2 regions of the Microbacterium sp. 16-032 genome follow, and region 2 is predicted to be linked to the other one. Evidence: predicted binding sites of a transcription regulator. Region 2 holds the regulator's gene; the other holds the start of a gene.

Region 1 (3,365 bases), on a different contig from region 2:
AAGTCGCCCCCACCGGCGGCGTTGCCGGAGTCGGACGGAGTGCTGGTGCCGGTACAACCGGCGAGGACGAGCGCGGTGACGCCGACCACGGCGAAGCCGCCGATGATCTTCGCCGCACGCGAACGGGAGAGGACACTCATATGGGTGCTCCTTGGTGAGGTGGAACCGCGCGGATAACCCGCTCGGATTGTGACAAACCTAATGGCGCACTTGTAGCCGTGATGTTGCAATGTGTTAACGGTCGATTACGCGACCTAATCGTTACTTTCGCGAGGCAATTGCGGGCCGAGAAACGAAGGAAAAGGCGTCACACGGGCTCGACGACATCGACCGGAGCCCGCCGATGACGACGCGAAGCGACGACGGAGTCGACGCTGAGGATCGCGAGAGCCGCCCAGACGAGGGCGAAACCGACCCAGCGCTCCACCGTCATGGGCTCGTGCAGCACCCACACCCCGATCGCGAACTGGATGATCGGCGCGACGAACTGCAGCAGGCCGATGACGGTGAGTGGCACGCGTCGCGCACCCGAGGCGAACAGCAGCAGGGGGACGGCCGTGACGGCCCCCGCCGAGAGGAGGAGAACCGTGTGCAGCGTTCCCGCCGTGCCCAGGGTGATCCCCGTGAGATTCGCGACGAACACCAATTGGATGGCGGCGACCGGCAGGAGCCAGAGCGATTCGAGGGTGAGCCCGCTGACGGCATCCACCGCCGGCCCGATCTGCTTCTTCACGAGACCGTAGAAGCCGAACGAGAAGGCGAGGGTCAGCGCGATCCAGGGGAACGCGCCGTAGCCGATGACGATCACCGCGACCGCGACGACGGCGAGGCCGATGGCGATCCACGGCACGAGGCGCAGCCGCTCGCGCAGCACGATGACTCCGAGCAGCACGGTCACGATCGGGTTGATGAAGTAGCCCAGGCTCGTCTCGATGACCCGATCGGTCAGCGCGCCGAATAGATAGGTCTGCCAGTTCACGTAGATGAGCACGCCGGCCACCGCGGTGAGCCCCATCAGACGCGGCTGGCGCACGATCGCGAGGAACGGCCGCCACATGCGCAGCACCGTCAACAGCAGCAGGCAGAAGACGAACGCGAGGATGATCCGCCAGGCCACGACCTCGAACGGGCCGGTGGGCTTGAGCTGCAGGAAGTAGATCGGCAGGACGCCCCACAACAGGTAGGCGCCGAGGGCGTACAGCGCACCGCGGGTGCTCCCACCGGTCGGAGCGGAGGGAGCGGAGGTCACCGATCCAGCCTAGGGCTCCGCTCGCGCGTCGGGCCGCCGACCATCGCGCCTTTCCTGCCAGAGGGAGCCGATGAGGGCCGGGGACGACGAAGGCCCCGGATGCCGTGGCATCCGGGGCCTTCGAACGATCTCACTCGATCAGCGGACGACGACCGCCAGGACGTCGCGAGCCGAGAGCACGAGGTACTCCTCGGCGCCGAACTTGACCTCGGTGCCGCCGTACTTGCTGTAGAGCACGCGGTCGCCGACGGCGACGTCGAGGGGGACACGGTTGCCGTTGTCGTCGATGCGGCCGGGGCCGACGGCGACGACTTCGCCCTCCTGCGGCTTCTCCTTGGCGGTGTCGGGGATGACGAGACCACTCGCAGTGGTCTGCTCAGCCTCGACCTGCTTGATGACGATGCGGTCCTCGAGCGGCTTGATGGAAACCGACACGGTCTACCTCTTCTTTCTCGTTACAGAAGACTTGTCAGCACTCACGCGGGGAGAGTGCTAATTCGAGTGTAGAGAAGCGCTGGCACTCACGCAACGCGAGTGCCAGCAACGACCCGCGCCTAGGCTGAATCGGTGGATACCACCGAGCTGACCGCCCTGCTCACACCCGAGGGCCTGCGCCTCCTCGACGAGGTGGGCGCCCTCGACTCGACCGACGAGGTCGCCCGAGCCGTGTCGCGCCTGCGAGCCGCCGGGCACTCTCCCGATCTCGTCTCGGCCGTCGTCGGGCAAGCGCGCCTCCGCGTCCGTGCGGCCGCGAAGTTCGGCCCCTTCGCCGAGCGGATGCTCTTCACGAAGGCCGGCCTCGAACAGGCCACGCGCCTGTCCATCGCCGCCCGACACGCGGGTCGCTTTCGCGCCGCGGGGATCGACCGCGTGACCGACCTCGGCTGCGGGATCGGCGGGGACGCCCTCGGGATGGCGGGTCTCGGCGTCCGGGTGCACGCCGTCGACGCCGACGAGGTGACCGCCGCGATCGCCGCCTACAACCTCGCCCCCTTCGGCGACGCGGCCACGGTGCAGCACGCGCGGGCCGAGGACGTCGACCTGAGCGGGACGGATGCCGTCTGGCTCGATCCCGCGCGCCGCACCGCGGGGCACGCCGAGACGCGACAGGTGTCGTCCGCCGAGTGGTCGCCGTCTCTCGAGTGGGTCTTCGAGCTGCTGAAGACGAAGCCGGGTGGGGTGAAGCTCGGGCCGGGATTCGACCGCACGCAGATCCCCGACGACGTCGAGGCGCAGTGGATCAGCGCCGACGGCTCGACCATCGAACTCGTCCTCTGGGCCGGATCCCTCGCCCGTGCGGGCGTGCGACGCGCCGCACTCGTGGTGCGGGGCGCAGACGCCTGGGAGCTCACCGCCCCGGCCGACAGCGCCGATGTCGCGGACCGCGAACTCGGCGCGTTCGTCCACGAGCCCGACGGCGCCGTCATCCGCGCACGGCTCATCGGCGAGGTCGGACGAGCCCTGGATGCCGGCATGCTCGCGCCCGGCATCGCGTACCTGACCTCCGACGCGGCGTTGACGAGCCCGTTCGTGTCGTCGTTCCGCGTGCGCGAGCAGCTGCCGTCCGACCCGAAGAAACTCGCTCAGGCCCTCCGCACCCGGGGCATCGGCACGCTGGAGATCAAGAAGCGCGGTGTCGATGTGGATCCGGCGGTGCTCCGCAAGAAGCTCGCGCTTCGCGGGGACGCGTCCGCCACGCTCATCCTCACGCGCGTGGGGTCGAAGCGGCTCGCCCTCCTGGCCGACCGCGTCTGACGACCCGGGTCACCCGACCGAGAGCTGCGAGAAACCCCAGATCAACCATCCGACGCTGAACGCAATCGACACCACCGCGAGAGCGAGAGCCCAGACGGCGACCCGTCGGCTGTCGTGCGCCCGGCGGAGGGAGACGGTCGCGAGGATCGCCCCGACGACACCGATCGGCACCAGCCACCCGGTGAACAGCGCCGCCGCGAGGGCGATGATCGCCACCCCCAGGGCCCAGGGCGCGACGGACGGCGGCTTCGGCGGAACGGGCGGCGCGTACGGGATCAGATGATCGCCGAACGCGGCCATCTCGAGTTGAGCGGTCGGCAGGCGACCGTCGTCATCGTCACCCGCGTCGGGGGTCGTCATC
Region 2 (3,365 bases):
CTCGGCAAGCCGCGGCTTGGGGGCCTTCGTGCGCTTGGCGAACTCCTCGATGAGGGCGCGCTCCTTGTGGTCGAGACGCGTGGGGGTCACCACGTGCACGCCGACGCGCAGGTCGCCGCGCTGACTTCCGCGCAGCGGCGTGATCCCGCGGCCCTTGATGGTCAGGACGTCGCCCGATTGCACGCCCGGGCGCACCTCGAGGTCGACGCTGCCGTCGAGGGACTCGATCGACGTGTTCGTCCCGAGAATGGCATCCGGCATCGACACCTCGAGGGTCGCGACGAGGTCGTCGCCCTCGCGACTGAAGGCCTCATGCGCTTCGACCGTGATCTCGAGGTACAGGTCGCCGTTGGGGCCGCCGGCAGGACCGACCTCGCCCGACCCGGGCAGCTGCAGACGCAGGCCCGACTCGACACCGGCGGGGATGTCGACCGAGACCGTGCGGCGCGCACGAACGCGGCCCTGACCCTGGCACGTCCCGCACGGGTAGGGGATGGTGGTCCCGTGACCCTGGCAGACGCTGCAGGGGGCACTGGTGACGACGTTCCCGAGCAGGCTGCGGACCGTGCGCTGCACGTGGCCGGAGCCGTGGCAGATGTCGCACGTGACCTCGCTGGTCCCGGGCTGCGTGCACGCGCCCTGGCACGTCTCGCACAGCACGGCGGTGTCGACCTCGAGGTCGCGGTGGGTGCCGAACACGACGTCGCCGAGGTCGAGGGTCACACGGACCAGGGCGTCTTGGCCCCGCTCTCGACGCGACCGCGGACGCGGACCCCGTCCGCCGCCGCCCTGGCCGCCCCCACCGAAGAACGTCTCGAAGATGTCGCTGAACCCGCCGAAGCCGGCCGCTCCCCCGCCGCCGAAGGGGTTCTGGTCGCCGCCCATGTCGTACCGGCGGCGCTGCTCGGGGTCGCTCAGCACGTCGTAGGCGTGGGTGACCAGCTTGAAGCGCTCGGAGGCGTCTTCTCCGGGGTTCACGTCGGGGTGCAGCTGGCGTGCCAGTCGGCGGTACGCCTTCTTGATGTCTTCGGGGCTGGCATCGCGTTCGACGCCCAGGACCTCGTAGTGGTCAGCCACAATCGCCTTCCTGTCCGCTTGCGCGGGGTCGTTCTCGGGTGGGGTGCTCGCGGGATTCGACGTCAGCGAGACGCGTCGTCGTCTTCGAGCATCCGGGTCAGATAGTGCGCGACGGCACGGACCGCCGCGAGGTTGGAGGAGTAGTCCATGCGGGTGGGACCGAGCAGCCCGACGCGGGCCCCGCCGGTGGATCCGTCGTACCGGCTGGCGAGCACCGAGGCCTCGATGAGTCCGAACGGCTCGTTCTCACGACCGATGCTCGCTGACAGCCCCTTCTCATCGGCCACCATCTCACTCATGAGACGCAGGAGCGTCACCTGCTCTTCGATCGCCTCGAGCAGCGGGTAGATGCTCCCGCGGAAGTCGGACTCGCGCTTGGCGAGGGTCGCGGCGCCGGCCATGACGAGGCGATCCTGACGGAACTCCTCGAGCTCCTCCCCCACGATGCGCAGCACCGCGTCGGCGAGCACGTCCAGCGTGACACCCGGGCGCGGCCCGTCGGTCAGCACGGCTTGCACCTGCTGCGAACTGTCGGCGACGCTGCGCCCGACGAGCAGCGCGCCGACGCGAGCGCGCAGCTGCACGATGTCGGTCTCGCCGGGTTCTGCGGGCACGAGGGCGATGCGCTGCGAGACCCGGCCCGTGTCGGTCACCAGGATCACCAGCACGCGCGGGCCGCCGAGGGCGACCAGTTCGACGTGACTGACATTGGCGCGGGCGAACGACGGGTACTGCACGATCGCGACCTGTCCGGTCAGCTGCGTGAGCGCGCGGACGGTGCGGGCGAGCAGGTCGTCGAGGTCGCCCGCTTCGTCGAGGAACGACGTGATGGCGCTGCGCTGTGCTCCCGAGAGCGGGCGGAGCTCGGCGAGGTGATCGACGAAGACGCGGTATCCCTTGTCGGTGGGGACGCGCCCCGACGAGGTGTGCGGGGCGACGATGAGCTCTTCGTCCTCGAGCAGGGCCATGTCGTTGCGGATCGTCGCCGCCGACACCCCGAAGGCGTGTCGATCGACGATCGCCTTGCTGCCGACGGGTTCGCGCGTGTCGACGTAGTCCTGCACGATCGCACGGAGCACCTGAAGGCCACGTTCCGACACCATGAGCTGCTCCTCCCGTCTGGCACTCGCATCTGCGGAGTGCCAATTCTACGGGATCGCCTCGGCACGGTGCCGGGCGGCTCGCGGAGTCGCCCTGCGGCGCGTCGTTCAACGCCCGAGAGCCCCTCATCGAGGTCGGCACGCGACCACCGGAACGAACTCGTCCGCCGGCCGCGTCGCCGGTCAGACCGTGAGCGCCCGGACCACGGCATCCGCCAGGAGTCGTCCCCGCAGCGTCAGCACGATGCGCCCGTGAACGGCATCCCGGCCCTCGATCAGACCGTCGGCGATGAGGGATGCCACGGCCTTCCGCCCTTCGCCGAGGATCTCGGACACGGCCAGACCCTCGCGGATGCGGCTGCGCAGCAGCACCGACTCCAGCCGGCGCGCGGTCTCGTCGGGCCGCTCGCGCGCGGCCGCGGGCGATTCGACCGCGGCCAGGCGTTGGGCGTACGCGGCGGGGTGCTTCACGTTCCACCAGCGGAGCCCCGCGACGTGGCTGTGCGCGCCCGGCCCGAAGCCCCACCAGTCGGTCCCCCGCCAGTAGGCGAGGTTGTGACGCGAGCGGTGCGCGACGTCGCGCGACCAGTTCGACACCTCGTACCAGTCGTATCCGGCGGCGGCGAGCAGGTCGTCGGCCAGCTCGTACATGTCGGCTTGCAGGTCGTCGTCGGGCATCGCCACGACCCCGGAGCGGATTTGGCGCGCGAGCTTGGTGCCGTCTTCGACGATCAGCGCGTAGGCCGAGACGTGGTCGGGCTCGAGGGCCGTGGCCGCTTCGAGGGAGGCGCGCCAGTCGTCGAGCGATTCTCCCGGCGCGCCGTAGATGAGGTCGACCGAGACGTCGAGACCCGCGCGGCGGGCCGCGGCGACGGCCGTGGCGACGTTCGCGGGATCGTGGGTGCGGTCGAGGGCGGCGAGCACGTTCGGCCGGGCCGACTGCATGCCGATCGACAGGCGGGTGACGCCGGCGTCGGCGAGCGTGCGGGCGACCGTGCCGTCGACGGTGTCGGGGTTGGCCTCGACGGTGACCTCGGCCCCGTCGGCGATTCCGAACTCCGAGCGGACCGCGTCGAGCATGCGCGCCAGGTCGCCCGGCGGCAGCAGGGTGGGCGTTCCTCCGCCGAAGAAGACGGTGGATGCCGCGCGGCGGCCACCCGCGGCATCCATCACTCCACCCGCCAGACG

The links. The regulator HrcA, encoded in region 2, represses chaperone genes, less so after heat shock. The targets are predictions, from matches to a motif close to TTNGCACTCGNNNNNNNCGAGTGCNAA.
Region 1: a site for HrcA is predicted at 1,764-1,790, ahead of groES (co-chaperone GroES). Genes of this name have one in related genera too.

What each region holds. Positions count from the first base shown of each region.
Region 1 covers NZ_JBFYGQ010000005.1:229,404-232,768, forward strand. Annotated here, with positions in the region: gene AB6V31_RS12335 (ABC transporter substrate-binding protein) at 1-140, opposite strand, end outside; gene rarD (EamA family transporter RarD) at 308-1,249, opposite strand; gene groES (co-chaperone GroES) at 1,388-1,684, opposite strand; gene AB6V31_RS12350 (class I SAM-dependent methyltransferase) at 1,817-3,004, shown strand; gene AB6V31_RS12355 (hypothetical protein) at 3,014-3,365, opposite strand, start outside.
Region 2 covers NZ_JBFYGQ010000003.1:86,503-89,867, forward strand. Annotated here, with positions in the region: gene dnaJ (molecular chaperone DnaJ) at 1-1,077, opposite strand, end outside; gene hrcA (heat-inducible transcriptional repressor HrcA) at 1,140-2,180, opposite strand; gene hemW (radical SAM family heme chaperone HemW) at 2,361-3,365, opposite strand, start outside.